DNA from 3 places in the Streptococcus hillyeri genome. Region 3 is predicted to be linked to each of the others. Evidence: predicted binding sites of a transcription regulator. Region 3 holds the regulator's gene; each other region holds the start of a gene.
What was found. Region 3 encodes NrdR, which represses ribonucleotide reductase genes. Its sites were predicted from a motif close to ACACNATATATNGTGT; they were not measured.
Positions count from the first base shown of each region.

Region 1 (10,762 bases), 420 kb from region 3:
GACACCGACGCCACCACAATGACATCATTACGTTCTAAGAGTGATGATGTCGCAGAATGGCGGAGTTTATCAATCTCATCGTTGACTGAACTATCTTTTTCGATATAAGTATCAGATGAGGGCACATAAGCCTCTGGCTGATAATAATCATAGTAGGAAACAAAGTATTCCACGGCATTGTTTGGGAAAAATTCCTTGAACTCCCCATAAAGCTGACCAGCAAGGGTCTTGTTGTGGGCGATGACGAGGGTTGGTTTATTGACTTTGGCAATCACCTGACTCATGGTATAGGTCTTACCAGTCCCTGTTGCCCCCATAAGGATTTGCGCCTTTTCACCACCTTCAATATTATCCACCAGCTGCTCAATCGCCTGCGGTTGGTCACCAGATGGTTCGTATTTTGACACCAGTTCAAACTGATTATCGTCTCGTCTATCAATCATGTCTTTCTTCTTTCTCAGTTTTTTCTTATTTTATCATAATTTTGTTATTTTTATGGATAAGAAAAACGGTCTAGTGACTAAACCAAACCGCTTATGCCTTTTCTTTTTTAATCCCATAGTAGAGATACACAATGAGAAGAAGTTCAACCAGTGATGTGATTAAGCTCCCTTCCGTTCCAAAGCCGCCACCAGAAATCCATTCTGGAGCGCCAGCTTTTTCCACAAAATGAAACAAAGAGGCACCGACACTTTGACCTGAAACAGCTACACCATAGACATTTCCTTGAACGAAATTCCAAGCCCCATGGATACCAATAACTCCCCATAGGTTATCACGTTTCAGCATATAAAGCGCCATCGCAATACCAAATAATACGATATTGAGAATAGATAAGAAAGTGATATGATTATTTGCAAGGTGCATCAAACCAAAGAGGGAACTGCTAATCCCAACAGCAATAGCAAGATTGGTCCGCTTATTTAAAATTGGCAAGAGCCAGCCACGAGTCAGTAGTTCTTCGGTACCACCTTGCAACAACCAAAAAGGAATAGTTGATAGAACATATAGCCATGCTAAACCAGAAAAATCTACGCCAGAAAATCGCACACCTCCCAATAGATAAACCAAACCAATAGCCAAACTGAATTGAAGAGAACCAACCAGAAAACCTAGTGCTAGCTCCTTAAACCAGTTCTTTTTAAAAAAGCCTAGACTTGAAATTGAACGTTTCTCAACCCATTTGACCCATATAAAAAGTAAGCCTGATACAAAGGAAAAACTCAATAATTCCACATGGAGAGGTAAGGTCATTCCTTCTGTGAAGGCGTCAAAATTACCATTGGCTATGATGAAAAAGACAGCTGCAAGACCAAAAATAATCCCAAATAAGACACTACCTATTATAAAGAATCCTTCAACCATTACAGGTGTCAAGATAGCCACAAGCCAAGTAGGCATTTTTTGATAAAGTTCTGTGGGAGCTTGCAAGAATGCGCTTGTTCATAAGATTCTCCTTTGTGTCATTAATCTAATACTATTTTAATCTGCTAATACCTTATTGTCAATAGTTATTGATAGTTAGTAAAACAAATATAAAACTGCACCTATCATTTTTGACAAGCGCAGCTTTTGTTCACTAAAAATCATTCTTTAAGACAACTTACTGGGACTAGGAAACGTCTTTTCACCACTTAAATTTTGTAATAATGACAGTTTGATGCGATGACAGATTGAACATTTGTAACTGAACAGCTTTTCAAATACCCTCTGCTTCCTTGCTTCATTGTTTCCGAGCTCAGACTTAAAATATCCCAATCAACTGTTTCATTCTCACTTGGTTAGGGTTACTGCTGTACCGCTGCAAGTCACCATCAGCATGCCATTGTCTGCTCCTAGGACTTCATAATCCATCTTAACACCAATAACAGCATCTGCTCCTAACTCAGTTGCCCGTCTCTCCATTTCTTTGAGAGCTGTTTCACGCGCCTCAGTCAATTCATTTTCATAACTTGCTGAACGACCTCCAAAGATATTGCGCAAACCGGCACCAATATCTTTAAACATGTTGATTCCAGTGATGACTTCACCAAAAACAATTCCTTTATAACCGCTCACTTGAGCGCCATCAACACCATTAGTTGTTGTTATAATCATAAAACACCTCCGTTTTTGTAATCGTTTTATATATTTTCCAGTGGTTGTTATCTCTCACCACACGCGTAGTCTAAGGCAATATCACTCCCTTACAATCTCTTTTGTAGTTTTTCAACAAAGAGATAAGCTGCTGGGCAAAAGAGGGTATTCTTAATCGTCAAATTATTAATTTGATAAATCTTCTTGCGGTCTGTATGGGGAAATTCACGACAAGCCTTGGGACGAACATCATAAATACTACAAAGGTTGTCATCCCCTAAAAACGGACACGGCATCGATTGAAAAACCTTGTCCCCATCTTCATCTGTCCGTAAAAACGCTTCTTCAAAAGCAGGCAATTTCATGCGAAAATGTTTTGCAATCCTCGTGATATCTGCCTCCGTAAAAAGAGGCCCCAGATTACGACAACAATTAGCACACTTGGTACAATCAATCTCAAGAAAAACCTCACGATGAACCTCTTGGACAACTTTATCCAAATTTTTCGGAGCTTTTTTCTTTAAACTCGCCAAAAACTTACGATGTTCTCCCTGTTTTTGCAACGCTAATTGATGATATTTTTCAATGTCAATACCTTGACTAGCCACAATTTTCTCCTCTATTCTTTATCTTCTTATTATAACTCAAATCATTTACAAAATCAGTATTTTAGTGTAAAATCAGCCTATGAAAATTTTGATTACATCTGGTGGTACCACAGAGAACATTGACAGTGTTCGCGGGATTACGAATCACTCTACCGGTTACCTTGGAAAAATAATAGCAGAAACTTTTTTATCCAAAGGCCATCAAGTCACTTTAGTAACGACAAAACAAGCTGTCAAACCTCTTGAACAAGCAAATTTGACAATCCAACTCATTAGTAATGTAGAAAGCCTGCTCACGACATTGGAGCCTCTCGTTAAGTCACACGATGTCCTCATTCACAGCATGGCGGTATCAGACTATACGCCAGTCTACATGACAGACTTAGAAGAACTGGAGCAAGTAAACTCTCCTGCTCAGCTTTTGTCCAAAAAAAATGGTGAAACTAAAATCTCATCCAAATCTGACTACCAAGTGCTTTTCCTGAAAAAAACACCAAAGGTTATTAGTCAGGTTAAAGAGTGGAATCCCAATATCCGTCTCATCGGTTTTAAACTTTTGGTGAATGTTCCAAAAGCAGAGCTGTTTGACGTGGCGAGGGCTAGCCTTGTCAAAAATCAAGCTGAGCTTATTGTCGCCAATGACCTTAATGAGATTACAGGTGACCAACACATCGCCTATCTCGTTGATGAGACAAATGACATTAAAGCTCATACCAAACTAGAAATTGCTGAAAAACTGTATGAAAAGGTGACTGCTCATGACTAAACGCATTCTACTAGCTGTATCAGGTTCCATCGCTGCCTACAAAGCTGCCGACTTGACTAGCCAACTCACCAAGCGCGGCTATGACGTCCATGTCCTCATGACGGAAGCGGCGACTCAATTTATCACACCACTAACCTTGCAGGTCTTGTCTAAAAATCCTGTTCACTTGGATGTGATGGAAGAAAAAATAGCAGAGCGGATTAACCATATCGACCTAGGAAAAGAAGCCGATCTTTTTATCCTAGCACCTGCTTCTGCTAATACGATTGCTACTTTGGCACATGGCGGAGCAGATAATATGGTCACAGCAACCGCACTGGCTTTGCCAGCAGACCTTCCAAAGCTCATCGCACCAGCTATGAATACAAAAATGTATGATAATCCCTTAACCCAGCGCAATCTCGCTATTTTAAAAGAGGTGGGGTACAAAGAAATCACACCAAAATCAGCTCTCTTAGCCTGCGGTGATGTCGGACGAGGCGCTCTAGCTGATCTAGATACCATTCTACAAACCATTAACGAAAATTTATCATAGCAAAATAGGAGAATAAATGAAAAACAAAAACTCTACCACTGTTGCAACCATCTCAATGTTCTTTGCGACAATGATTGTCATCCATCTTCTGACGTCTATCATTTTTAATGTTCTGCCGCTTCCAATTAAACCAACTTTGGTGCATATTCCAGTTATCATCGCCTCCATTCTCTATGGACCACGTGTAGGAGCAACACTTGGCGGTTTAATGGGACTCATCAGTGTCGTTACTAACACTGTTATCCAAATCCCAAGTAGCTACCTTTTCTCACCCTTTGTCGAAAATGGTAATATCTATTCGCTCATTATTGCAATGGTCCCACGAATACTAATTGGTATCACACCCTACTTTGTCTATAAATTAATCAAAAACCGTAGTGGACTTCTTATCGCAGGTGCTGTAGGATCAATGACCAACACCATCTTTGTACTCGGTGGTATCTTCATCCTCTTCTCAAATGTTTACAACGGTAATGTCCAAGCGATGTTAGCTACTGTTTTAGGAACAAATGCTATCGCTGAAATGGTGATTTCGTCATTCCTAACCTTTATCATTGTGCCACGCCTCGAAAATTTAAAAAAATAATGAAAATCACGAAAACTCGTGATTTTTTTACATGAAAATGATATAATGAAAGCGATTAATAAAAGTTAAAGGAGAATGCAATGACCTATCAAGAAAATTACCAAAAATGGGTGGATTTTTCTGAACTGCCCGACTACCTTCGTACTGAATTAGAATCTATGGATGAAAAAACAAAAGAAGATGCCTTCTACACAAACCTTGAATTTGGTACCGCAGGTATGCGTGGCTATATCGGAGCTGGTACAAACCGTATCAATATTTATGTGGTACGCCAAGCAACTGAAGGCCTTGCAAAATTAGTAGAAAGCAAAGGTGAGGATGCTAAAAAACGTGGCGTAGCTATTGCCTATGACACACGTCACTTCTCACCAGAGTTCGCCTTCGAATCTGCTCAAGTCCTAGCAGCACACGGTATCAAATCTTATGTTTTTGAAAGCCTACGCCCAACACCAGAACTATCATTTGCAGTGCGCCACTACGGTACTGTTGCCGGTATCATGGTAACAGCTAGTCATAACCCTAAAGAATTTAACGGCTACAAAGTTTACGGTGAAGACGGTGGCCAAATGCCACCAGCAGACGCTTCTGCTTTGACTGATTTTATCCGTGGCATTGACAATCCATTTGCCGTTGAACTCGCTGACCTTGAAGAAAGCAAAAGCTCTGGTCTCATCACTGTTCTTGGTGAAGAAACAGACCGCCTCTACCTCGATGAACTCAAGGCTATCAACATCAATAAAGAACTCATTGCCGAGCATGGCAAAGACATGAAAATTGTTTACACACCTCTTCATGGTACTGGGGAAATGCTAGCGCGTCGTGCCCTTGCTGAAGCTGGATTTGAGTCTGTTCAAGTCGTAGAAAGCCAAGCAACCGTTGACCCTGATTTCTCTACCGTTGCATCACCAAATCCTGAAAGCCAAGCTGCCTTTGCCCTCGCTGAAGAACTCGGACGTGAAATCGGAGCTGATGTGCTTTTAGCAACGGACCCAGATGCTGACCGTGTCGGTGTTGAAGTTCGTCAAACTGACGGTTCATACTGGAACCTCTCAGGAAACCAAATCGGTGCAATCATCGCCAAATATATCCTTGAAGCCCACAAACAAGCAGGAACATTACCTGAAAATGCAGCCCTTGCTAAATCAATCGTATCTACTGAATTGGTTACTAAGATTGCTGAAAGCTACGGCGCAACCATGTTCAATGTGTTGACAGGATTCAAATTCATCGCTGAAAAAATCCAAGAATTTGAAGAAAAGCACAACCACACCTACATGTTTGGTTTTGAAGAAAGCTTCGGTTATCTCATCAAACCATTTGTTCGTGACAAAGATGCTATTCAAGCTGTTTTAATGGTGGCTGAAATTGCAGCCTACTACCGCTCTCGTGGCCTGACACTTGCAGACGGTATTGATGAAATCTTCAAAGAATACGGCTACTTCGCTGAGAAAACTATCTCTGTTACCCTCTCAGGTAAAGACGGTGCCGAACAAATCAAAGCAATCATGGCTAAATTCCGTGACAATGCACCAGAACAGTTCAACAAAACAGACATCGCCCTCTTTGAAGACTTTGCTCTTCAAAAAGCTGTCGCCCTTGATGGTACAACAACTGAATTGACAACACCACCATCTGACGTCCTTAAATACACATTGACCGATGACAGCTGGTTTGCAGTTCGCCCATCAGGAACAGAACCAAAGATTAAATTCTATATCGCAACAGTCGGTGAAACACTTGCCGAAGCAGAGGAAAAAATTGCTAACATTGAAACAGAAATCAATGATTTTGTGAAATAATCACACTTTATGACATCAAAACCACCCGCTAAAAAACGGGTGGTTTTAGTTTTCCATATCTAAAAACAAAGTACAAGGCACAAAACCTTGTATTTTCTTGTATTTATCTCTCTAAAGTACTTAACGTTTCTTTAATCTGTGCAAATACTTTTTCCCAGTCTTCATCATTGGTCACATCAAAATGATCTGTATCAATCTTCATTTTTGGACTGTAATCATAATTATCATACCAGTCACCATAATGTCCATGCAAGAGGCGATAGTAATCTAATAGACCATTTTCATCTGTAGGTTGCTCAAAATCACGACCACGTTTTTTGATATTGCCCATGATATGATCAAAACTACCATCAAGATAGACTAACAAGTCTGGTGCTTTCTTAGGCATACCTTCGAGCTCTTCCATCATATTATCCAAAAGCTCTAGGTAAATTTCGTACTCTTCCTGGCTAATATTTCCTTCCAGCGAATTAATGTAAGTAAAGAGCGCATCCTCGTAAATCGAACGATCTAAAACATTATCATTATTATAATAAGCTTCTTTGATTGACTTAAATCGCTTATTTAAGAAATAAATTTGTAGAGCAAAACCATACTTATCAGGATTTTCATAGTATTTATCCAAGATAGGGTTATTTTCTACAGGCTCATAAAATGCCTCTGTACCTAAGGCCTCAGACAGACGGGCAGTATAAGTTGTCTTTCCTACACCAATCATGCCAGCTAATATTATCACAATTGTTCTCACCTCCGAGAGACTATCTTAACACAAGATATGGTAAAAAGTCAATACAGCAATCACAAGATATTGGAACGGGTTAAATATCAAAGTCATTTCCAGCTGAACAGAAAGCTAGAAATGAAACAGAGAAGATACTACAACCGCTCGCAGTTTTTAGCCATATTTTTTAATTTTATACTCAACCAAAATCAAAATTAGCATATTGAGCAAACTCAAGGACCAATAAAGGTATCAATTTCCCAAGCGCTTCTTTCGCCATGGTGGTATTATAATCAAGAGTAAACTCCTGATTATAGCGGGCTTTTTGAGACCTAGACTCAAAAAGTAGCAATGAAACTCCAAAGGAGGTTTTGACGCTGACTTTGTCAGCTTCATTTCCCGCCTCAAAAGGTTCCCCAAACCTTATCGACTGTGACGAACTCTGTTCGTCTTATTTCCCACCTCCAAAGGTCTCCCAGACCTTTGGAGCGTCCGCCACTTTTTAGAAAGAAGCAAAAAAGTAATTTTTGATTTTTGACAAGTATTAATCACCACTTCTAATGTCTCGCAGTCGCTAGTTTTTATAAGTGATATGACTGCTGGTTCACGGTATCAATGATATTTATTCATACTAAAAATAAGAAGCTGAGAAAAATATTCCCAACTTCTTTGATATTTGGCTTTTGACACTAAATTCTATACCAATCAAACTTAGAATGTATTCACAATATTATAGATTGTAGAAAACAGTCAATTGGTTCTCTCTTTGTCACAGAGAAAATCACATTTTTAGCCATTAACGCTTGCGAGTGTTCTTGCGATAAGCCATGCTAAGAATAGCTCCACCGATTGCCAATAAGCCAGCTGAAATAGCTCCGATAGCTGTTTGTTCACCTGTTTTTGGCAATGCTGCTGTCTTAGAAGTTAGCGATTGCTTCTTAGCTACTCGTGAAAACTGATTTGGAGTTTTCGAAACAGTAGTTGCCAACGTTGAGTGAACTGAACCTGTCTCAAGAGATTTCACTTCTGACGACAATTTATCTTCTTGCTTCGTCTCTTTATCGTCCAATTTTGGAGCGATTTCAGATGGTTTGTCATCCTTAGCTTCTGGCTGTGTTTCACCCTTGCTTTCTGGATGTGGAGAAACTTCTGGAGCTCTGTGAAACTCAACTTCTGGTTCTTTCTCTTCGTCCATAATCTCTGGAGCTTTGCCTTTTTCAATCAACTCAAGCAAAGGCATTTGATTATAGTTTCCAGCCATGTCTTCGACAACATAGCTCACATTTTCTAATGTGATTTCAATATCGTCTTCAGTCATCTCTGGAATTGTAACGGTACCATCTTCAGCGATTGGTAAATAAACCACGCTATACAGACCTTCTTCCTCGTCTAGTGAAAGGAATGCTAGACGCTGACGGTAAATTGGCAAGCCTGTTACTTCTGGTTGACTGACAGTCAATTGACGTGTTTCTTTGTTATAATTCACGACTTGAGGAAGAGCTGGTTTTGTCACATTGACCATGATTTCAAAATCCATATGTTGTTCTTTAGCACCTGTTGTCATTGGCGTGTAGAGGACACGATAAATGTAGGTACCATTCGCTACAGTTTCGCCATCCTTATTCGTGCCATCCCAGCTCGTGTTGGTATATTCAACAGCTCCCTGAACTTCATCACTCTTATTGTAGTTTTTATGAGCGATTGCTTCGTTATCACTTTCCCAAATCACGTCACCTGTTTCTTTATCAAGCACTTGAGCTTTTAAGCCCTTGGCATTTCTAAAGAAAGTTCCTTGGAAAGTAACGGTATCCATATTACCATCTTCATTTGGAGAAATAGCAAGATAAGGTTTATCACCTTGATGAATTAAAAGACGTTTGTTTTCATCATCTATTTTTTCATATGACCCTAAAACCGTATTCACTTCTGATTCTGGAGCATCTTCATCTGATAAACCAGCTCCTACAGCAGACCATGGTTTATAGTGTGATTTTAAAGCAGTAAAGCCTTTTTCTACAAAATTACCATATTTTAAATCAAATTCATTAGTCTTTTCTTGAGGTTGGTAATAGAATGTGCCTTCAAGACGGTTATAAATAGCTTCTTCAGCAGCAGGTAAATCTGCAAAGTTTCCTCTAAAGCCAACAAATGGGATACTCATATCTACTCCTTGAGCATCAACGGCTTTAAACTGTACAAAACCATCTAGGAAGTAACCATTTGGCATCTCAGCTTGCAATTTCTGATCTGCTGACGATACGTCAACCTTAAGCGTCACCAATTGACTGCTACGCGGCGCAACGATGACACGTTGTTTAGCTGTATCGAGAACATGCTGAGGTGATAACGTAAAGGCTTTATCAGAAACCTGATCACTCATCACTGTTGCATGGTAATCAAACGTTTTTGGTGTGTCACCAAGATTGTGCACCATGACTGGGATTTCAAATGTGGTTGCCACATCATTTAAGTGGATTTTAGTCTGTTGACCATTACCTGTAACATAGGTATCTGATTTCACAACTTTTGAAAGATCAAGTGCACCTGCACCCTGCTGACGTGGGGAAATAAAGGTTCCAGCTTTAACATTTTTAATTGGATTTGCCGTTGACATCAATAAAGCTTTTGCCAATTCCAAACGTTTTTCTGGAGTAAGGTTTAAATGTGCAAATTTTGTTTCCACATGTTTGAGCAATAAGTTCATTACAGCTGTCACATGCGGTGTTGCCATACTTGTTCCTGACCAAGGTTCGTACTTATTACCAGAAATTGATGAATAAATCCCATGACCTGGTGCAGTGATATCCGGTTTCATATGACCATCTGCAGTCAATCCCCAACTTGAAAAATCATCCATGTAGGCACCTTTAGGTAAGGTAAATTGGCCATAATCACCTGTAAAGGTGAGGTTAGCATCGGTCATACCTTTCAAGATTACACCATCTTCGAAGGTCATAAATCCTGCTGGAATATCCCCTTGTGGCAAACTTTCTAACGAACGTCCTTCCAAGTGGTTAACAATAATGATACCTGCTGCCTTATGTTTAGCAGCCATTGCCATTTTTTCTGCGAATGAGAGTGCGCCTCCACGGTTAACAATGACTATTTTTCCTGCAACATCTTGATTACTATAATCAGCCTGTTCTCCTTCTTTCAAAACAACAAAGGAATACGCCTTTTGATTATCTAATGGTGCTGTCAATTGAATGGCCAAACGTTTTGGTTCAGTAGTAGGAGTTGTTACTGTAACCACTTCTGCAACGAGTTTTTCTGGAACGTAAGAAGCTACGGTTAGCACATTTTCTGATGTTGCCGGGGTTCCAATAATCCCAAAATCAGGATTTTCAGCACTCGGTTTACGATCATAGCCTCCAAAGGCACCATCGTTTCCTGCTGATACAACAATAGCAACACCTTTTTCTTTAGCCTCTTTAATGGCTTGAAGGGCTTCTTCTGATAATTCTTGCTCAGCTTCTGCCGTATTTCCAAAACTCATATTAATAGCTGTCGCACCCAATGCTACCGCATCCTTAATCGCTTGAGCGTATTGTTTAGAATTTTCCAAACGCTGAGAACGTCCTGCTAACTTGGTTCTCATAAAAAGAAGTTGTGCTTCAGGTGATAAGCCTTCAACAACAAATTGATTGCCAAGAGCATGCTTAGACTGACCT
Region 1 is NZ_CP163513.1:1,269,201-1,279,962, forward strand. Features, by position in the region: gene uvrB (excinuclease ABC subunit UvrB) at 1-443, opposite strand, end outside; gene AB6M99_RS05950 (CPBP family intramembrane glutamic endopeptidase) at 535-1,401, opposite strand; gene AB6M99_RS05955 (putative heavy metal-binding protein) at 1,774-2,097, opposite strand; gene AB6M99_RS05960 (YkgJ family cysteine cluster protein) at 2,187-2,684, opposite strand; gene AB6M99_RS05965 (phosphopantothenate--cysteine ligase) at 2,764-3,450, shown strand; gene coaC (phosphopantothenoylcysteine decarboxylase) at 3,443-3,985, shown strand; gene AB6M99_RS05975 (ECF transporter S component) at 4,002-4,571, shown strand; gene AB6M99_RS05980 (phospho-sugar mutase) at 4,652-6,370, shown strand; gene AB6M99_RS05985 (deoxynucleoside kinase) at 6,474-7,106, opposite strand; gene AB6M99_RS05990 (S8 family serine peptidase) at 7,888-10,762, opposite strand, start outside.
Region 1: a site for NrdR is predicted at 7,137-7,152, ahead of AB6M99_RS05985 (deoxynucleoside kinase). Genes of this name have one in related genera too.

Region 2 (10,762 bases), 990 kb from region 3:
CAGAGCATCATCGTCATAAGAAATACCTTCTTTGGTTAAAATCCCTGCCAAATGTTGCTGAATAGCAGCCTGCTTAATGGACTTAAATTCAAATCGTTGCACACGGGATAAAATGGTCGCTGGAATCTTGTGCAGTTCTGTCGTAGCCAAAATGAACACAACATTTTCAGTAGGCTCTTCCAAAGTCTTCAAGAGAGCGTTGAAAGCCCCCGTTGATAACATATGAACCTCGTCAATGATATAAACTTTATATGTCGCTCGGCTTGGAGCATAGGTAGATTTATCACGAATGTCACGAATTTCATCAACCCCATTATTTGAAGCAGCATCAATTTCAATGACATCTTCTAGACTACCAGTTGTAATATCACGACAGATATCACAATGATTACAAGGCTCCCCATCTACTTGATTAGGACAGTTCATTGCCTTAGCAAAAATTTTCGCCGCAGAAGTTTTACCAGTTCCACGAGGCCCAGAAAAAAGATAAGCATGGCTAATTTTCTTAGACGCGACAGCTTGTTTCAAAGTCGTCGAAATAACCTCTTGGCCAACCATCTCATCAAAGGCTTGGCTACGATATTTCCGATAAAGTGCTTGATACATTAACCTTCTACTCCAAACATATCAAAGTTAAAGAATGTTTTCTCCAATAATATAGCAACAAATTTTTCCAAGTATTCTTGGTCAATGGCATCATAATCTGCTACTAAGCTAGAATCCAAATCCAGAACACCAACCAACTTTCCATCTTTAACCATTGGAACAACAATTTCAGACATGGCTGCGCTATCACAAGCAATGTAATTATCATGCTTAGTCACATCATCTACAATCAATGTTTCACGTTTTTCAGCAGATTCACCACAAACGCCTTTACCTAGAGCAATATGGACACAAGAAACACCACCTTGAAAAGGCCCTAAAATCAATTCTTGACCATTAAAAAGGTAAAAACCTGTAAACACAGAATTTGGCAAGGTCACGCGCAACATGGCAGAAGCATTTGACAAATTCGCCAAAGCATTTGTCTCATTGGCAAAAAGACCCTCTGCCTGCATTAACAATAATTCATAATTCTCAATTTTTTGCTTAGTATTCATAGAACTATTATAGCACATACCGGTCTAATTTTAAGGTAAAAAGTAGAATATCATTATGTAAGAACACTAGGATAGTATAAAAAGGGATTATAGTCTCGCAACTAAAACTCAGTCAAACAAATGAAAAGCCACTATTTGATGAAATTGATACTAAGCCTTTTACTCTATCCTTAAAAAAGAAATCAAATGTTACTGACATCATGGAAACTTACTGATTTTATGCCCCTTTCATAAGTGAGCCTGTGATCTCGCACTGGTTTATCACAGACTCTGTTTTCCCACCTCCAAGTATCGCTCCCCCGATACTTGGAGCCCCAAAACACAGAAAAAAGCCTACTGCACAACGCAGAAACGTTGATACAATAGGCGTCAAATAGATTAGCTAACTATTTTCAAAACAAAAGACCAGAACTATCTCTGGTCTTCTTATCCCTTCGCTTCTTATTTCTAGGCTCAGGGGCTAAAACTGTCCACTGGACAGTTTTACTATTTAACAGCGTCTTTAAGTGCTTTACCAGCTTTGAATGCTGGAACTTTTGATGCTGCGATTGTGATTTCTTCACCAGTTTGTGGGTTGCGACCTGTACGTGCTGCACGCTCACGAACTTCAAAGTTACCAAATCCGATAAGTTGAACTTTTTCACCCGCTGCAAGGTATTCTGAAACCGCTGCAAATACAGCATCAACTGCTGCTGCTGAATCTTTTTTAGTTAATGAAGTGCTTTCCGCAACTTTTGCAATCAAATCTTGTTTGTTAGCCATTTTAACAAATCCTCCAATTTTTTTTGAGCGTATCGCTCTAACAGAATCTATCATAACTTAAAAGCGCTTGGTAGTCAAGTTTTATGGGTCATTTCACCCAACTTTAAAATAATTTTACGATTTTTAGAAAATTGGTTCTCCTATCATGATTTTTCTCTCTTTTAGAAAAAACGAACAAACCACTATATATGGTATTTGTGAAAATTTAATCACACTATATTTTGTGTTGTTTTCGTTTTTTTCAGTTGCATTTTCTCTAAATTTTGGTATGCTAGTAAGGTATTATTTTTAGGAGATGTTACTATGACTAAAATTACTGTCTATTCAAAAAACAATTGCATGCAGTGCAATATGACTAAGAAATTTTTAGAAAAAGCCGGTGCAGATTTTGAAGAAATCAACATTGACGAGCATCCAGAGAAAATCGACTATGTTAAATCTCTCGGCTTTACAGCTGCTCCAGTGATTGAAGCTGGCGATATTGTCTTTTCAGGTTTCCAGCCCTCTAAATTAAAAGAAATCGTTTCATAATACTATACTTGAAAAGGAACTAATAGAGATGAGTCTTAAAGAACTTGGCGATGTGTCCTACTTCCGCCTCAATAATGAAATCAATCGTCCTGTCAATGGACAAATCATGTTACACAAAGATAGAGAGGCCCTCAAAGCTTTCTTTAGCGAAAATGTGATTCCAAATACACTCGCTTTTGATAACATGATGGCAAAAATCAACTACTTAATTGAACATGATTATATTGAAACAGAATTTATCAGCAAATATGCTCCTGATTTTATCGAAAAATTGGCTGCTGATTTGAAAAATGAAAACTTCCAATTCAAATCGTTCATGGCTGCTTACAAATTTTATCAGCAATACGCTTTAAAAACCAATGACGGGGACTTCTACTTGGAAAGTATTGAGGACCGTGTCATGTTCAACGCCCTCTATTTTGCAGATGGTAATGAAGAATTAGCACATGACTTGGCGATGGAAATGATTCACCAGCGCTATCAGCCAGCAACTCCATCATTCTTGAATGCTGGACGTAGCCGTCGTGGTGAACTTGTTTCTTGCTTCTTGATTCAAGTTACTGATGATATGAACTCAATCGGACGTTCCATCAACTCTGCTCTGCAATTGTCTCGTATCGGCGGAGGTGTTGGTATCAGTCTCAATAATCTTCGTGAAGCTGGCGCTCCTATTAAAGGTTATGCAGGTGCTGCTTCTGGGGTTGTCCCTGTTATGAAACTCTTCGAAGATAGTTTTTCTTACTCTAACCAACTAGGACAACGTCAAGGGGCTGGTGTGGTTTACCTTAATGTTTTCCACCCAGATATCATTGCTTTCTTGTCAACGAAAAAGGAAAATGCGGATGAAAAAGTCCGTGTCAAAACCCTTTCTCTTGGGGTGACTGTTCCAGATAAATTCTACGAACTCGCTCGCAATAATGAAGACATGTACCTTTTCAGCCCTTATAGTGTTGAAAAAGAGTATGGTATTCCATTCAATTACATTGACATCACAGAAATGTACGATGAATTGGTAGCCAATCCAAATATTAACAAAACGAAGATTAAAGCTCGTGATTTAGAAACTGAAATTTCTAAACTCCAGCAAGAATCTGGTTACCCTTATATTGTCAATATTGATACAGCAAACCGTGCGAATCCAATTGACGGTAAAATCATCATGTCTAACCTCTGTTCAGAAATTCTTCAAATCCAGACGCCAAGTCACATCAATGATGCACAAGAATTTCTTCAAATGGGGATGGATATCTCATGTAACCTTGGCTCAACCAATATTATCAACATGATGACTTCTCCAGACTTTGGAAAATCAATCAAGGCCATGACACGCGCGCTAACATTTGTCACAGATAGTTCAAGCATCGATGCTGTGCCAACCGTAAAATATGGTAACAGCCAGGCTCATACTTTCGGTCTTGGTGCCATGGGACTTCATTCATACCTTGCGACACACCATATCGAATATGGCTCACCCGAATCTATTGAGTTTACAGATATCTACTTTATGCTCTTAAATTACTGGACACTTGTAGAATCAAATAATATTGCTCGTGAGCGTGGCATTACTTTTGCGAATTTTGAGAAATCTGCTTATGCTGATGGCTCTTACTTCGACAAATACGTTACAGGCAAATTTGTACCAAAATCAGAATTGGTTAAAGAGCTCTTCAAAGATCACTTTATTCCGCAAGCAGAGGATTGGGAAGCCCTTCGTCAAGCTGTTATGGCAGATGGTTTATATCATCAAAACCGCCTAGCAGTCGCACCAAACGGCTCTATTAGCTACATTAACGACTGCTCTGCTTCTATCCATCCCATTACGCAACGTATTGAAGAACGTCAAGAGAAAAAAATTGGTAAGATTTACTACCCAGCTTACGGTTTGTCAACAGATACCATTCCATATTACCAATCAGCCTATGATATGGATATGCGCAAGATGATCGACGTCTATGCTGCGGCTACAGAGCATGTGGACCAAGGGCTCTCAATGACCCTCTTTATGCGTAGCGAAATCCCAACTGGGCTTTATGAGTGGAAAACAGAAAGCAAACAAACGACACGTGATCTTTCTATCCTTCGTAACTATGCCTTCAATAAAGGGGTTAAATCGATCTACTACGTCCGTACCTACACAGATGATGGCGAAGAGGTTGGTGCTAACCAATGTGAAAGCTGTGTGATTTAATCGCCTTACATCTCTGAACACATAAAAGAGGCAAAGACCATCACGTCTCTGCCTCTTCCTTTGTCTCGTCATACCTCTTATACTAATTCATTTAAACATCATTTTTAGGGGCTCTTTTTAAAAGTAAGGCTTTCGTGTAGCGCCAAAAGCGATAACCTATCCAAATGGCAATCGCTAGGCTAACAATAGCCACTAAGATAATTGCCCAGTTCCTTTCTCCCTTCAGAATGACCGAAAACAGTTGAACAGTTAGCCAACTAAATATAAGGGTACTGATTAACCATACGGTGTAAATACCTCCTCTAATAGCACTCTCAGAAAAACTATTCCCCTTAGGATGCTCTAACAACCAACGGTCACTTATGAAAATGAATCCTCCTAAGATGAACTCCATTATCATTTCTACTAACACTACGCATTTTCCCCCACTTCTCTCTTTTCCTTATCATAACAAAATATGATATAATAAACAAATAAAACTAAAAAGGAAACACTCATGAACTACTATAGCGCCATTAACTGGAACGAAATTGAAGACGTTATCGACAAATCAACTTGGGAAAAATTAACCGAGCAATTCTGGCTCGATACCCGTATCCCACTGTCAAACGACCTTGACGACTGGCGTAAACTAAGCGCAGATGAAAAAGATTTGGTTGGTAAAGTCTTCGGTGGACTGACCCTCCTTGACACGATGCAGTCTGAATCTGGTATTGAAGCCATCCGTGCAGATGTTAGAACACCTCATGAGGAAGCTGTTCTGAACAATATCCAATTCATGGAATCTGTTCACGCTAAATCTTACTCTTCGATTTTTTCAACCTTAAACACAAAAAAAGAAATTGAAGATATCTTTGAATGGACAAACAATAACGAATTCCTGCAAAAAAAAGCTGAAATCATCAATGAAATTTATAAAAATGGCGATGCCCTTCAGAAAAAAGTAGCTTCTACCTATCTTGAAACCTTCCTTTTCTACTCAGGTTTCTTTACGCCACTCTACTACCTCGGTAATAACAAATTGGCTAACGTTGCTGAAATTATTAAACTGATTATTCGTGACGAATCTGTACACGGTACCTATATCGGTTATAAATTCCAACTCGGTTTTAATGAATTATCAGAAGAAAAGCAGGCTGAATTCCGTGAATGGATGTACGACCTCCTCTACGAACTTTATGAAAATGAAGAAAACTATACTAAGTCACTCTATGACACTGTCGGTTGGACCGAGGAGGTTATGACCTTCTTGCGCTACAATGCCAATAAAGCCCTTATGAATCTTGGTCAAGACCCTCTTTTCCCAGATACTGCAGACGATGTTAACCCAATTGTCATGAATGGTATCTCAACAGGAACTAGCAACCACGACTTCTTCTCTCAAGTCGGTAACGGCTATCTCCTTGGTACCGTTGAAGCTATGAAAGACGACGACTATAACTACGGACTGTAATAAAAACAATATATTATCTTAAATTATAGAGTAAAAAGCATAGTATCAAATTAACATTGTTGATACTATGCTTTTTCAATTACCTACTTTTATCTTGTATAACAAAAGCAATAATGCGCGTCAGCAAGTTTTTATACTCATCCAAAATCAAAATTAGCAGTTTAAGTCAAATCAAGAACCAATAAATGGATTGATTTTCCAGAGCTTCTTTCGCCATGGTGGTATTCTTATTAGTGAAACTGTCCAGTGGACAGTTTTAGCCCAAGTTCAGAAATAAAAGAAGGAGGGGAATTGGCTTGATAAGAACGGATTTTTGGGAGAACTACAGAAATTGAAAATCAATTTCGTAGTAGTTCCCCCGCAAGGATGATTAGGGTGGACGCTATCGAGTAGTCGACAAGTACAGCCAATCATCTACTGTGAAAAAGAGGTTCAAATCTAGCAATGAAACTCCGTAGGAGGTTTTGACGCTGACTTCTTCAGCTCTATTTCCCACCTAAAAATTTCCCAAACCTTATCGACTGTGACGAACTCTGTTCGTCTTATTTCCCACCTCCAAAGGTCTGGGAGACCTTTGGAGCGTCCGCACTTTTAAGAAAGAAGCAAAAAGTAATTTTTAATTTTTGACAAGTATTAGAACTGACAGCTCATCTCTAAACAAGGTAATTCCTCACCCCAAATATCTAGATAACGGCTTTTAATAAATCCCATTTTCTCATAGAATGCTCTCGTTTTTGCATATTCGCTACTTGGATAAGCTTCTGATAATGTTTTTACCAAGAGAGCTGTCTTTTCCTTTTGGCGGGCAAACTCTTTTAATGTGTCCATCATTAATGATCCGATTCCTTGATTTTGATAGGATTTCAAAACTCCCATGCAATCTATTTCAAACCCTTCAGATGTTTCTATCAAGCTCATAAATCCAATATAATCCTGAGAATCTTTTGCCAATAAACAAATCTGATTACCAGCTGTATCAATGTATTCTTTGGTAGATTCGGGGATGCCAAACCATTCAGGTAAATCATCGAAAATTTATTTGACAACTTGCCTATTTTGTACAAACGCTTTTGAAATGATAACTTCCATACTTTCCACAATATTCTTTCTCCTTTCAAAAAAGAGGATGTTCTCACAACCTCTTTTTTAACAGACTTATTTCTCATCTTCATCCATTGAAAGTACGCTGAGGAAGGCTTCTTGTGGCACTTCAACAGAACCGATGGCTTTCATACGTTTCTTACCAGCTTTTTGTTTTTCAAGCAGTTTACGTTTACGAGAAACGTCACCACCATAACATTTAGCCAAGACGTTTTTACGGAGAGCCTTGATATCTGTACGGGCAACAATCTTGTGTCCAATCGCTGCTTGGATTGGCACCTCAAACTGTTGACGAGGGATGATTTTTTTCAACTTATCAACGATGAGTTTTCCACGCTCATAAGCAAAATCTTTGTGAACGATAAAGCTGAGCGCATCGACCTTGTCACCGTTGAGCAAGATATCCATCTTAACCAGTTTAGAAGTGCGGTACTCTGAAATTTCATAGTCAAATGACGCATAACCACGTGTAGAAGATTTCAATTTGTCAAAGAAGTCAAAGACAATCTCAGCAAGCGGAATTTGGTAAATAACATTAACACGATTGTCATCAATGTAGTCCATGGTCACAAAATCTCCACGTTTGCGCTGTGCCAACTCCATCACAGCACCAACGTATTCTTGTGGAACCATGATTTGTGCCTTAACGTAGGGCTCTTCAATGGATTGAATACGGGTTGGATCAGGAAATTCAGATGGGTTTGACACTTCAACCATCTCACCGTCTGTCGTATTGACATGGTAAACTACCGACGGCGCTGTCATAATCAAATCAATATTAAATTCACGTTCCAATCTCTCTTGGATAACGTCCATGTGAAGAAGACCTAGGAAACCACAACGGAAACCAAAGCCAAGTGCTTGAGAGGTTTCTGGTTCAAATTGCAGACTAGCATCGTTCAATTGAAGTTTTTCAAGGGCTTCACGAAGGTCATTGTATTTATTGGATTCGATTGGGTAAAGACCTGCGAAAACCATTGGATTCATTTGTTTGTATCCAGCCAAGGCTTCGCTCGCAGGATTATCTGCTAGAGTGACCGTATCACCCACACGGGTATCCGCAACTGTCTTGATTGAGGCAGCAATATAGCCAACATCACCAGTCGCTAGATAGTCACGACCAATCGCCTTAGGTGTAAAAATCCCCACTTCGGTAACATCGAACGTCTTACCGTTACTCATCATCTGGATGGTATCACCTGGCTTCACGACACCATTAACCACACGCACCTGCAAAATTACTCCACGATAAGGGTCATAAACCGAGTCAAAAATCAAGGCTTGAAGAGGCGCTGTCACATCTCCTGTTGGTGCTGGAACTTTTTCAACGATTTGTTCAAGGATTTCTTCAATTCCGATACCTGCTTTAGCAGATGTTGGCACAGCTTCTGAGGCGTCAAGACCAATCACATCTTCAATTTCCTGACGCACACGCTCTGGATCAGCTGCAGGTAGGTCGATTTTATTGATAATTGGCAAGATTTCCAAATCATTATCCAAGGCAAGATACACATTTGCTAAGGTCTGAGCCTCAATCCCTTGCGCCGCATCAACGACCAAAATTGCCCCCTCACAAGCCGCTAGAGAACGAGACACCTCATAGGTAAAGTCAACGTGTCCTGGCGTGTCAATCAAGTGGAAAATATAGGTCTCACCATCTTTAGCCTTATAATTTAATTGCACCGCATTAAGTTTGATGGTAATGCCTCGTTCACGCTCCAAATCCATGCTATCTAAAAGTTGCGCTTGCATTTCACGGCTTGAAACTGTCTCGGTTTTTTCTAAAATACGGTCTGCCAAAGTTGATTTTCCATGGTCAATATGAGCAATAATTGAGAAGTTACGAATCTTCCCTTGGCGTTTTTTTAGTTCTTCTAAATTCATATCTGTTCCTATACTTCTTGTAATCTATCTCATTTATTATACCAAAAAAGAGCCTAAGACAAAAGTCCTGACTCTCTATTGTTTTAGCCTTATTTCAACTGTCTCGACCAGAAAATAATGCTAGAGACTATCTTCTACGTCTACTCTTCTTATCTGTCTTAGCCGTTTTCTGACCGTAACTTCCGTAACTGCCATAATTGCCGTAGATACCATAAGAATCTAATTGGCTATCTACCTTGTTCAAGACAATTCCAAGGAAGGTTGCACCACTCTGTTCCATCTGCTCTTTTGCTTTTTTGATGAATTTTCGCTTAGTAGCCCCTGCTTCTATCACAATAATTGTGCCATCACATTTTTGAGCAATAATTGCCGCATCAATAACTAAGCCAATTGGTGGCGTATCAATGATAATATAGTCGTAATACTCTTTTAAGCTATCAATCATACTTGTAAAATTGGTGTTTTGTAAAAGAGTAGTCGGATTTGGTGCCGTTTTACCAGAAGGAACAACTGATAAATTTGGAACATTAGTTTCACAAATTGCTTCTGATAGATAAGAGTTACCTGATAGATAGCTCGTTAAGCCATTGACCTTACCCGTTGCTTTAAAGGTTCCAGATAAAACTGAGTTACGAGTATCTGCATCAATCAAAAGCGTTTTAAATCCTGCCTGAGCAAAAGAAACAGCCAAGTTAGTTGATGTCGTTGATTTCCCTTCTCCAGGTTGAACAGAGGTCAAAGCAATCACACGAATGTCTTGACCACTAAACTGGATATTAGTACGAATACTATTACAATACTCCTCAACTTCTGTGTAGAGATCTTGTTTGGATTTTACTAATTCTAAAACTGCCATGATAACTCCTATTTGATCTTATTTGTATCCGGAACAATGCCAAGAAGAGTCATATGAAGAACTTCTTCAACATCTTCAACACGGTGCACGCGATCATCTAATAATTCTTTGACAAGAACAAGCGCAACTGCTATGAAACCACCCACTAGAAATCCTAATAGAGTATTTCTTTTAAGATTTGGAGTCGCTGGAGAAGACGATGGCTCTGCTGCCTCAACCGTTTTAACATCCTCAACATTTGTTACTTCTTTAACCTTTTCAGAAGCAACTTCTCGATAAGCATTGGCTAACTGACTAGCAACTTCTGGATTTTCATCCGTTACTGTAATTGAAATAATACGAGTATTAGCTGGTATGTCAATTCTTGTTTTTGATGCTAGACCAGAAACACTTAAATCCAGCTGCTCACGTTCAATAACTCCTGCAAGAACTGTTTTTGAAGTGATAATCTCTTTATAGTCTTTTACTAAATAATCCCCAGCTTGCAAATCTTGTGTGGAAATTTTAGACTCGTCAGTCCCTTTATTAACAACATAAAGTTTTGTCAACGATTCATATTGAGGGGTTAGTAGGAAGATACTAGCTGCCAAAGCTATAAAAGCAAAAGTGAGGGCTGTAAAAATAATAGCAAATTTACGTAGCCATAATTTTTTCAAAAGGTGGACCACATCGATCTCTTGTTGTGTATCATTTTGATTTTGCATGATTTCTCCTAAATAAATTGATTTGCTAATAATATTTTCTGATTATCATGGAAGAGTTGCCTTGCTTTTTTAGTACCAAACCTCTTTTCAATGAGCACATAAGCTTCTTTCATATAAGGTTTACGATTATCTAAATTGTGCATGTCACTAGCAACACAATGGACTAAATTTTCTTCCAAA
Region 2 is NZ_CP163513.1:702,540-713,301, reverse strand. Features, by position in the region: gene dnaX (DNA polymerase III subunit gamma/tau) at 1-606, opposite strand, end outside; gene AB6M99_RS03545 (GAF domain-containing protein) at 606-1,103, opposite strand; gene AB6M99_RS03540 (HU family DNA-binding protein) at 1,590-1,865, opposite strand; gene nrdH (glutaredoxin-like protein NrdH) at 2,169-2,396, shown strand; gene nrdE (class 1b ribonucleoside-diphosphate reductase subunit alpha) at 2,425-4,584, shown strand; gene AB6M99_RS03525 (hypothetical protein) at 4,676-4,996, opposite strand; gene nrdF (class 1b ribonucleoside-diphosphate reductase subunit beta) at 5,081-6,037, shown strand; gene AB6M99_RS03515 (GNAT family N-acetyltransferase) at 6,671-7,042, opposite strand; gene lepA (translation elongation factor 4) at 7,193-9,022, opposite strand; gene AB6M99_RS03505 (tyrosine-protein kinase) at 9,150-9,878, opposite strand; gene AB6M99_RS03500 (YveK family protein) at 9,887-10,582, opposite strand; gene cps4B (capsular polysaccharide biosynthesis protein Cps4B) at 10,591-10,762, opposite strand, start outside.
Region 2: a site for NrdR is predicted at 2,045-2,060, ahead of nrdH (glutaredoxin-like protein NrdH). Genes of this name have one in related genera too.

Region 3 (10,762 bases):
AGGGATATACTGTTTTAAATTTGATTGAAGTTCGTAAACCATTTGAAGGAGAAGAATTAACTCGTACCATTCAAGTGGGAGACGAAACATTTGATTATTGAGGAGAATTGGCATTGAGAAAATCATTTTACACCTGGCTGATGGCTCAGCGTAATCCAAAAAGTCATGAGCCGGTAGCCATCTTAGCTGATTTAGCTTTTGATGAGACAACGTTCCCAAAACATACGGATGATTTTGAAGTTGTCAGTCGTTACTTGGAAGATGAGGCGAGTTTTGCCTTTAATCTGAGTGATTTTGATAAGATTTGGGAAGACTATTTAGGGCATTAAGAAAAAAGGAGATAATTATGAAAACTATTCATACAGATAAAGCCCCTGCGGCTATTGGTCCATATGTTCAAGGAAAAATTGTTGGCAATTTGTTGTTTGCCAGTGGTCAAGTTCCGCTTTCACCAGAGACAGGAGAGATTGTCGGTGATACCATCCAAGAACAAACTGAACAAGTGTTGAAAAACATTGCAGCGATTTTAGAAGCTGCGGGTACTGATTTTGATCACGTGGTGAAAACGACATGTTTCCTCAGTGATATGAATGATTTTGTGCCTTTTAATGAGGTTTATAAAACAGCTTTTAGTTCGGACTTTCCAGCACGTTCGGCTGTAGAGGTTGCACGTTTACCACGTGACGTCAAAGTTGAAATTGAAGTGATTGCTGAAGTTCAAGCATAGGCATTAATAATCGAAATAAACTAAAAACAGTAGCTTAATCAATCTGATTAGCTACTGCTTTTTTATATAGTTAAGTGATGATACTCTCTAAAAATGAATCAATAAAGTTTGGATGGAACTGTTTTTGTTAAGTTGAGGTAGTCATGTTATAGTGTTTTATCTTTAAAATAGTAAACTCGTTTAAGATAAATTGTTTCAGTCACAATGAATTTCCCTTCAACATATGGTTTTTTTATAATATCTTATTGTTGGTATTTTCTGCAATCATTACGAGCGACGAAGTCGCCACAACTAGCACTTTCCGCAGTGGTGATAACACTAAAACTAATTAGTTTTAGTGTGAAGGGGTTGGCAAGACCTAGGCTTGCCAAGAAGGAATGGAACTCTGTAGGAGGTCGCTTCCGCCCCACACCACATTAGGAGAAGTGCTAACAAAAATACTAAATAAAAACTAATTGACTTTAACAGTTGATTTTTGTTAAGTATAAGATTCAGATGATTAGTAGGGATAGGTACCGTTAATAATTTTGACGATTTGGTCTTGAGCTTCAGTTGCTTCTGGAATAGGATAAATAGGGTAAACGTGATTCATACCAGTTTTTTCGATATAGATAATTTTGCTGGTAGCTGTTTCTTTGAGTGTCTTAGCATAATCTCGAATGTCTGGATAGAAGATGTCACGTGTTCCTGTCAGAATTGCAATTGGCGCTAAATGTTGTGTAGGACCATTTTTAGGGCTGACATAGATGTGGTCAGTGTTATCGGGATTTTTAGCCCAGAGCTCTCCGACGCGTTTTAACCCCCACGATGATAAAATAGGATCACTATTTTCGTACTGAGAAATTTCAGAATGACTCATAGTGACATCAAGCCAAGGAGAGAGTAAGACAATTTGTGTAGGTTGTTGCAAGTGGTTGGTTTCATGTTTTAATGCATGAGCTAACCCTAGTGCCAGACCACCGCCAGCAGAGTCTCCCATTAAAATTAAATGATTTGTCTTTTTTAAAATATCATCATAGAGATTCACAAGGCGCGGAATGGCATAATCGTAGCTATAACGCGGTGCTTTAGGGTAAATTGGTAATACGATTTTAGCATCTAATGCTATCGACAAGTTTCGCAACATGCTGATGTGATAGCTAGTTGGGTTGTTGAGATAAGAACCGCCTGCTAGATAAAGAATTGTTTTTTGATTGGAATCGTTTTTATCGTTCCAAGTAAATACCTGCATGTCATAGAGTGTCTCTTGTTTTAGCTCGCCATTAACAGAAGCTTGGTCAAGTTGGTAAGGTTTGTCTGATTGTTCTCTACAGGCATCTAAGTAGTTTTGAAAGCTGATATCGCTTTGCTGTGAATAGTAACTTTTATCACGTTTTAACCAAAAGTATTGCTCAATAAACCAACTTTTCCAAGAACGATCGCTAGCATTTACTGGTGAATGATAAGACAATGTTAGAGCTAATCCAGCTAGAAGCATTGCTGATTTTAGTGATTTTTTCAAGAGTAACTCCTTTAGTAACTGTTAATTAATACAGCATTAGTATATAGAAGGATTTGCGGTTTGTCAATATAGACTAAAACAAAATTTTTGTTTATTTAACTTCAAGGGTTGAAAATCATATTGTGACTTACCTATACTAAGTATAAAAGCTAGTTCGAATACAAGCAGAAGAGTTTGAAATAGTGAAATACTGTCATTATTGAGCCCCAAATGCTGTTAGCTTGAAACTGGAACTAAATAGCGAAAGCGGAGGTAAGCATAGAATGATTGCGTGTCCTACTGCTTTTGTTATTCCGTATTTTGTGGTAGAATAAAGTATTAAGTATCAGGTAAAGTAGGTGAATTATGCGCTGTCCAAAATGTCATTGCAATAAATCAAGTGTGATTGATAGTCGCCAAGCAGAGGATGGGAATACCATCCGTCGTCGTCGTGAATGTGAAGAATGTGCCAATCGTTTTACGACTTTTGAGCGTCTAGAGGAAATGCCTCTTCTTGTGATTAAGAAGGATGGTACACGTGAGCAATTTTCTCGTGACAAGATTTTGAATGGAATCATCCAGAGTGCCCAGAAGCGTCCAGTTTCTAGTAGCGATATTGAAAAAGCGATTAGTCGTATTGAGCGCAAGGTGCGTAGTGACTACGATAGTGAAGTTGATAGTACTGTGATTGGTAATTTGGTCATGGATGAATTGGCAGAGCTTGATGAGATTACTTATGTGCGTTTTGCCAGCGTCTACCGTTCTTTCAAGGATGTCGATGAGATTGAAGAGCTTCTTCGACAAATTACAAACCGTGTAAGAGGTAAGAAAAAAGGGAGTCTAAGAGATGACACCGAATGATACCTTTTCCTACCTTGAAGGGAATCGTCATGCTTATGAGCATCAAAGTCTTGCGCAAGTTTATCAGCCAATTTTAGGAGTTGACGCCATTGGTCTTTATGCTTATTTTATAGCTTTTTGGGACAATGGTATCAGACCGCATAAATTTACTGAGATTTTAAATCATATGCAGTTTGGGATGCGGCGCTTTGAAGAGGCGCTAGCTTTGTTGACGGCTATGGATTTGGTTGCATTTTACCAGACACCAGAAGGTTATCTTATTGATATCCAATCAGCCTTGTCAAGTTCTGAATTTTTAGAAAATCCTGCTTATCGAAGATTATTGGAAAAGCGTATTGGCGAGGTAGCTGTCAGAGAATTGATGACGAAAATTCCTGAAACAGCTCGTAATTTATCTAAAAAATTCTCGGAAGTTTTTACAGGTATCGAAGAAACGAATGTTAAGCCGCAACGTCAATCTAGTTTTCAGTGGGAATTTTTTAAACAGCGCATGCAGTCAGAAGGTTTGCGTTTAGAAAAAGAAGATGAGGAAGTCATTGAGCTTTATAATTTGGCTGAAAAATACCACTTAACCTGGTTTGAGTTGTATAAGGTGGCTAAACAAACGGCTTACCGTCATACGATTTTGCCCAAACGCATCAAAATTTTTCTAGAACAAGCGCAGCAGCCAGCAACGTCATCTGATTTTACCAAAGAAGAATTTGAATTGTTGGCGAAATCTAAGACGCAAAGTCCAGCTGAAATTCTCGGAGAGATTAAAAAAGCTCGTAAGGCTGTTATCACTGCGGATGAATGGCGTGTTTTAGATGAACTTGTTGCTATGAATTTCTTGGATGATGTGATTAATGTGATGGTGATTTATACCTTGGCAAAGACCAAGTCTGCAAACCTTAATAAAACTTATCTGATGAAGATTGCCAATGATTTTGCCTATCAAGAGGTTACTAGTGCAGAGGTTGCCATCAGCAAAATGCGCAGCTTTGACCAAAGGAAAAAAGAGAGCAGCAAGAGTGCTAAGCAAGTAAAATCTAATGTTCCTGATTGGAGTAATCCAGATTATAAGAATGAGACGACGCCTGAGGAGAAGGCGAGGTTGGAAGAGATGAAGCGAGAAATGCTTGCGCGTTTAGGAGGGAGTGAGTAGATGGAAAAAGTTGGACAAACTATAGAGCGCAGTCAGCACTTACACCGAGCAGTAACTGATGACTTGATGCGTGTGATTTTAGCTGATTCTGAGGTGGCAGACTTTATTGCTCGCCATCAGATGACTTCTGAACAGATTAAACGTAGTCTCCCGAAATTTAATCAGTATCGCAATGAACGTGCGAAATTTGAAGCGGGAGATGCTAGTTATCTTGCCAAAGGCTATCAACCAGTTCTCTTTATGAATGAGGGTTATGCAGATGTCTCTTATCGTGAGACTGCTGAGCTGAAAGCTGCTCAAAACCAGCAGGCGATTGAAAATCGTATTAATCTGGTTAGCTTGCCAAAAACTTACAAGAAAATTACCTTTCAAGATGTTAATCTTGATGATGTGAATCGTATTCAGGTTTTAGATGACTTGACAACATTTGTCGCTGACTATCCACAAGCTCAGCAAAAAGGACTTTACTTACATGGTGATATGGGGGTTGGAAAATCCTTCATGCTTGCTGCCATGGCGCGTGAATTAGCGGAGAAAAAAGGTGTTTCTACGACATTTTTACATTTTCCAAGCTTTGCCATTGATATCAAAAATGCCATCAATACCGGTACTGTTAAAGAAGAAATTGATGCCGTGAAAAAATCACAGGTATTGATTTTGGATGATATTGGTGCAGAACAGTCAACCTCATGGGTACGTGATGAAGTTCTGCAAGTGATTTTACAGTATCGTATGTTGGAAGAGTTACCAACCTTTTTCACATCGAACTACAGTTTTTCTGATTTAGAGAAAAAAATGGGAATGATCAGAGGTTCGGATGAGACTTGGCAAGCCAAACGTGTGATGGAACGCATTCGTTTTTTAGCGAAAGAAGTACATCTGCGAGGTGAAAATAGAAGATAATGTTACAGTCATAAAATTGTTGATGACATGTGACAGTAATTTAGAAGAAACAAAATATTTAAAGGAGAATTATGGCTTTACCTACAGTTGCCATTGTTGGGCGTCCCAACGTTGGTAAATCAACACTTTTTAACCGTATCGCTGGTGAACGCATCTCTATCGTTGAAGACGTAGAGGGTGTTACTCGCGACCGCATTTATACAACAGGAGAGTGGCTCAACCGCCAGTTTAGTCTGATAGATACCGGTGGTATCGACGATGTGGATGCGCCGTTTATGGAGCAAATTAAGCATCAAGCAGACATTGCGATGACAGAAGCAGATGTGATTGTTTTTGTTGTTTCTGGAAAAGAAGGGGTAACGGATGCCGATGAATACGTATCTCGTATCCTTTATAAGACCAATAAGCCTGTTATTTTGGTTGTCAATAAAGTTGATAACCCTGAAATGCGAAATGACATTTACGATTTCTATTCACTTGGTCTAGGTGATCCCTATCCAGTATCCTCTGTACACGGTATTGGTACGGGTGATGTTTTAGATGCTATTGTGGAAAATCTTCCGACCGAGCGTGAGGAAGAAAATCCAGATATTATTAAATTTAGCTTGATTGGCCGTCCAAATGTTGGTAAATCAAGTCTCATTAATGCTATTTTAGGTGAGGACCGTGTGATTGCTAGCCCTGTTGCAGGAACAACACGCGATGCGATTGATACTAACTTTACAGATAGCGAAGGTCAAGAGTACACTATGATTGACACCGCAGGTATGCGCAAATCTGGTAAGGTTTATGAAAATACTGAAAAGTATTCTGTCATGCGTTCAATGCGAGCCATTGACCGATCTGATGTCGTATTATTGGTGATCAATGCTGAAGAAGGTATTCGTGAATACGATAAGCGTATTGCTGGTTTTGCCCACGAAGCGGGTAAAGGGATTATCATTGTTGTTAATAAATGGGATACCCTTGAAAAAGATAATCACACGGTTTCTCAATGGGAAGCAGATATTAGAGATGGTTTCCAATTTTTAAGCTATGCACCAATTATTTTTGTATCAGCTGTGACTAAACAACGCTTGCATAAATTACCAGAAATGATTAAGCGTATCAGTGAAAGCCAAAATAAACGTATCCCATCAGCTGTCCTTAATGATGTAATTATGGATGCGATTGCTATCAATCCAACACCAACAGACAAAGGAAAACGCCTTAAAATCTTTTACGGCACACAAGTTGCGGTTAAACCACCAACATTTGTTATCTTTGTTAATGAAGAAGAATTGATGCACTTCTCTTATATGCGCTTTTTGGAAAATCAAATTCGTGCTGCCTTTGGTTTTGAAGGAACACCAATTCACCTCATTGCACGTAAACGTAAATAGATAAGAGAAGAGAGTGGGACAGAAGTCATGATTTCGAAGAAATTGACTTCGTCGTCCCACCTCCGCACAGTTGATTAGGATGGCCGCTAACGATTGCGTAGCAAGGGTTTAGGACCTCCAATCAACCACTGCGTCAATCTGTTATTACCATTAAAAATAGAAGGTTGAGATATTTATGTCCCAACCTCTTCTTTAGAAGGAATTATGAAAGCGATTGAAAAGATTTTGATATTTCTTTACATTACAGTCTTAACCTAGGGAATTCTTCTTAAGTTTCGGATAGGTCTGCCTTGGCCGATGGAGTACCGCTCCCTTAATCTTATTCCCTATGCTGAAATAGCACAAACAGTAGGAAGTCAAGCGATAGACTGGCGAGAAATTGTTTTTAATATTGTTGCCTTCACGCCTCTAGGATTCTTTTTGAGAAATAGCAGAGCAAAAAGATTACTTGTAACAGCTATTTGCCTAAGTTTAGTTTATGAAGCTACTCAATACCTATTAGCGATTGGGATGGCTGATATTACAGATGTGATTCATAATATTTTAGGAGCTTATCTGGGATTCTTGATGGGAAAAGTTCTCAGAAAAAATCACTAAGGATATCATTGAGAATCAGTCGTTGATTAACTTAGGATGACCGTTAGAAACTATAATAAAAAAAAGCAGACTGGATTTTCCAATCTGCTTTTTTCGATACTCAATTTAGTTTCTATTAGTAGAAGTTATTTCATTGGTATTGGTTGTTTGGCTGCCTGTATCATCGAGAGTGCTTGATTCGGTCACTGATGAGCTTTCAGAAGTTTCTGATTCGCTAGTGCTAGAATCGTCGGTTGTCTCTTCATAATAATTGTAGCTTGGAGTGGCATCGCTAAGGTAGAGGTAGCTACCGCTACGATAAAGCCCATCTGGCATTGTCCAATCTTTATTATAACCACCGGTTAAATAAGTCATCATTTCGCGATAGACATCAGTAGCAATGGATAACCCTTGGCCATATACAGGGGTGAGACGGTTTTTATAACCAGTCCAAACAGCCATTGAATACTGAGGAGTATAACCAACAAAGCTTTCATCTGGAGCCATGAGTCCCACGTTCCAATTAGTTAAACCGAGATTCTTTTCAATGGCAGCAAGTTCGTCATCTGTATAGTTAGATGTTCCTGTTTTTCCAGCTTGATGCACGCCATAAATTTGTGCACTAGTTCCAGTACCAGAGTAGAGAACGGTTTTTAGCATATCAGTCATCATATAGGCTGTTGTTTCTTTCATGGCACGATTGCTCTTAGCTTTATAGGTTTTACTTGAACCGTCGCTGAAGGTGATTTTATTAACATACTGAGGTTCGTAGTAGATACCACCGTTGGCGAAAGCAGCATAGGCAGCAGCCATTTTTTCACTACTTGCACCATATTGCTGATCCGTACTTGATGTGGAACTAGAAATGGCATTTGAGTAGTAAAGTTCAGGATAAGTAATTCCTAATCCAGCCAAGAAGTGACTCGCTTTCTCTAAACCAGTTGCTTCTAATGCTCTTACAGCTGGAATATTACGCGATTGCATGATAGCAGACTGCATTGTCATCCAACCATAATACTGACGGTCCCAGTTATGGATTTGCGTTTTAGTGTTTGGCCAGTAATAGAAAGAGTCGTTTAAATTTTGCGCAGTTGAAGTATAAACCTCGTTTTCAATGGCTGGGGCATAATCGGTGATAGGTTTCATGGTTGAACCCCAGTCACGATCGGTTAACACTGCCTGGTTTGAACCAAAGGTAATATCTTCTTGTTGGTTACGAACACCAAGCTGAGCAATAACGTGACCATTGGTAACATCCATAACAGTAGAGGCTACTTGAAATTCCTCATCAGGATAGGCAACGTATGTGTCTGTGTTGTAGATGTCGTATAGATATTCCTGAGCGGCACTATCAACGTTTGTGTAGACCTTAAGCCCTGAGTTGAAAATGTTAAGGCCTGTTTGTTTTTGAACCTCAGCGATAACCTCTGTCAAGTAATTATCATAGTATTTAGGGAAACTTGTGGCAGGTTTTAGGGCTTGTAAGCCATCGTTGACGGGAGTTGCGACAGCGCTATCGTATTCCTCTTTTGTGATGTAGTCATGACGATACATTTGGGATAATACAATGTCACGGCGCTTAGTGGCTAGCTCAGGTTGTGTATAGGGGTCGTATTGACTTGGTGCCTGAGGAATACCAGCAAGTAAGGCTAATTGGGCAACGGATAGCTCGGTTAAATCTTTACCAAAGTAAGATTTAGCTGCGGTACGCATACCGTAGTTTCCATTTCCCATATATACCTTGTTGATATAGAATGTCAAAATTTCTTCTTTTGTAAATTGACGTTCCATTTGCAAGGCTAACCAAATTTCCTGAATTTTTCGCTTAATAGTACGATCTGATTCGGCAGTTGAAAAGTAAGCTAACTTAATAAGCTGCTGATCAAGTGTTGAACCACCTTGAGTCGTATCATTAGTCAGGTTATGCCAAACAGATCCTAAAATACGATAAATATCAATTCCGCGGTGTTGAAAGAAACGATGGTCTTCGATGGACACCACCGCATTCACCAAGCCGATAGGGATATTATCTGAAGTGACGAGTTCTCGTTTTTCGGTACCCAAATCGGCAATCAGGTTGTTGTCTTTATCGTAAATCAAGCTAGAACTTGTGGCCTGCAATTTTTCTTGAGAAAGTTCCGGAGCTTGGCTGGCATAGAAAGCAAACAGACCACCACCTGCCAAAACGGCTAAAATGATAATACTAAGTAGACCGATTGTTAAGTAGCCTAAGATTTTTTTCCAAGGACTTGAGTTCTTAGTTCTGGAAGGTTTTAATTTTTTTCTTGCGTTTTTGATGCTAATCACCGCCTAAAATATATTTATCTATGATATCTAAGTAAGGAACCTGAGGAAAGGCACCTGTTTCTATGGCGAAACCATTTTTTCTGATATAATCAAGAGGCATAGACTTGCTCCCTTGGTCAATCTGATAAAAATCAATCAGAGGTTTCGCAGGGAGAAGGTAAGTCTCTTGGAGACTGGAAAAGTGAAGGAGAACGAAGCAGATACCGTCTTGTTGTAACACATTTGCCATATGTTCAATCTGGTGATGATGGAAGTTTTTCATAGGCATCGCCGTTTTTTGACGGGTTTCTTTAGCTTCAAAGTCAATGTAATATCCTTTATAAACGCCCGAATAGTCAGTCGTTGAGGCTTGTCTAAAGTAGGCTTCAACAATTTTTGCTCGACTACGTCTAGGATAATCAACTCTTACAATTTGAATCGGGGTAGGTTTTTTATGAATGACCGCCATGTGACGAGACAAGTAATAGTCATTAGTGGCATTGATTGCAGTTTCAAATGACATACCGCGATTAGCAAAATCAATAGTCTTATGGCCCAGCTTATTTTGAGTGGCAGAATGACTTCTTCTGTTGAGCTTATTGGGATAATTAACCATAACCCTCCCTTGATTTTTTCACTTATATCTTATTAATTATAACATAATTTAAAAAAGGATGACAAATAATGACTGCATTTTTAGTGACTGGGTAATTTCCCAAAGTAATTTCCACTTTAGCTTTCGAAGTGGAAATTAGTCTAAAACGGATTTTTATGGTGGAATTAAGTCTGAGACGTTTGTGTTAGAAATGAGTCCTTACTATGACAAAATATAAACACCTTACCCTCTCAGACCGCAATGACATCCAACTTGGCTTAGAACGTGGAGAAACCTTCAAAGCCATTGGACAAACTATCCTAAAAGATCCTACTACCGTTTCCAAAGAGGTCAAACGTAACAGACAGGTCAGAACCTCTACCAGTGATGGGCTTCCTTGCCCTCTCATTGATAAATCCCCATTTGTCTGTAACGGATGTCCTAAGAGAAGACAAAATTGTGGCTACAAGAAAATCTTCTACCTCGCTAAACAGGCTCAAAAACAATACGAACAAACCCTCGTTGAGGCTCGAGAAGGAACACCTCTCAACTCTCAAACGTTCTGGGATATGGATAAAGTCATTTCTGATGGTGTGAAAAAGGGACAACACATCTATCACATCCTTAAAACGCATAACCTTGATGTCAGTTCCTCAACCGTCTATCGACACATCCGTAAAGGATACCTTTCTATCGCTCCTATTGATCTGGCTAGAGCTGTAAAATTCAAAGAAAGGCGCAAATCTATCCTGCCTTCTATCCCTAAAGAAGCTAAAAAAGGGCGTTCTTATGAGGACTTCCAAAACTA
Region 3 is NZ_CP163513.1:1,690,852-1,701,613, reverse strand. Features, by position in the region: gene AB6M99_RS08175 (GNAT family N-acetyltransferase) at 1-101, shown strand, start outside; gene AB6M99_RS08170 (YozE family protein) at 114-329, shown strand; gene AB6M99_RS08165 (RidA family protein) at 344-727, shown strand; gene AB6M99_RS08160 (alpha/beta hydrolase fold domain-containing protein) at 1,227-2,204, opposite strand; gene nrdR (transcriptional regulator NrdR) at 2,574-3,068, shown strand; gene AB6M99_RS08150 (helicase loader) at 3,055-4,212, shown strand; gene dnaI (primosomal protein DnaI) at 4,213-5,115, shown strand; gene der (ribosome biogenesis GTPase Der) at 5,187-6,497, shown strand; gene AB6M99_RS08135 (VanZ family protein) at 6,795-7,094, shown strand; gene pbp1a (penicillin-binding protein PBP1A) at 7,200-9,308, opposite strand; gene recU (Holliday junction resolvase RecU) at 9,373-9,975, opposite strand; gene AB6M99_RS08120 (IS30 family transposase) at 10,179-10,762, shown strand, end outside.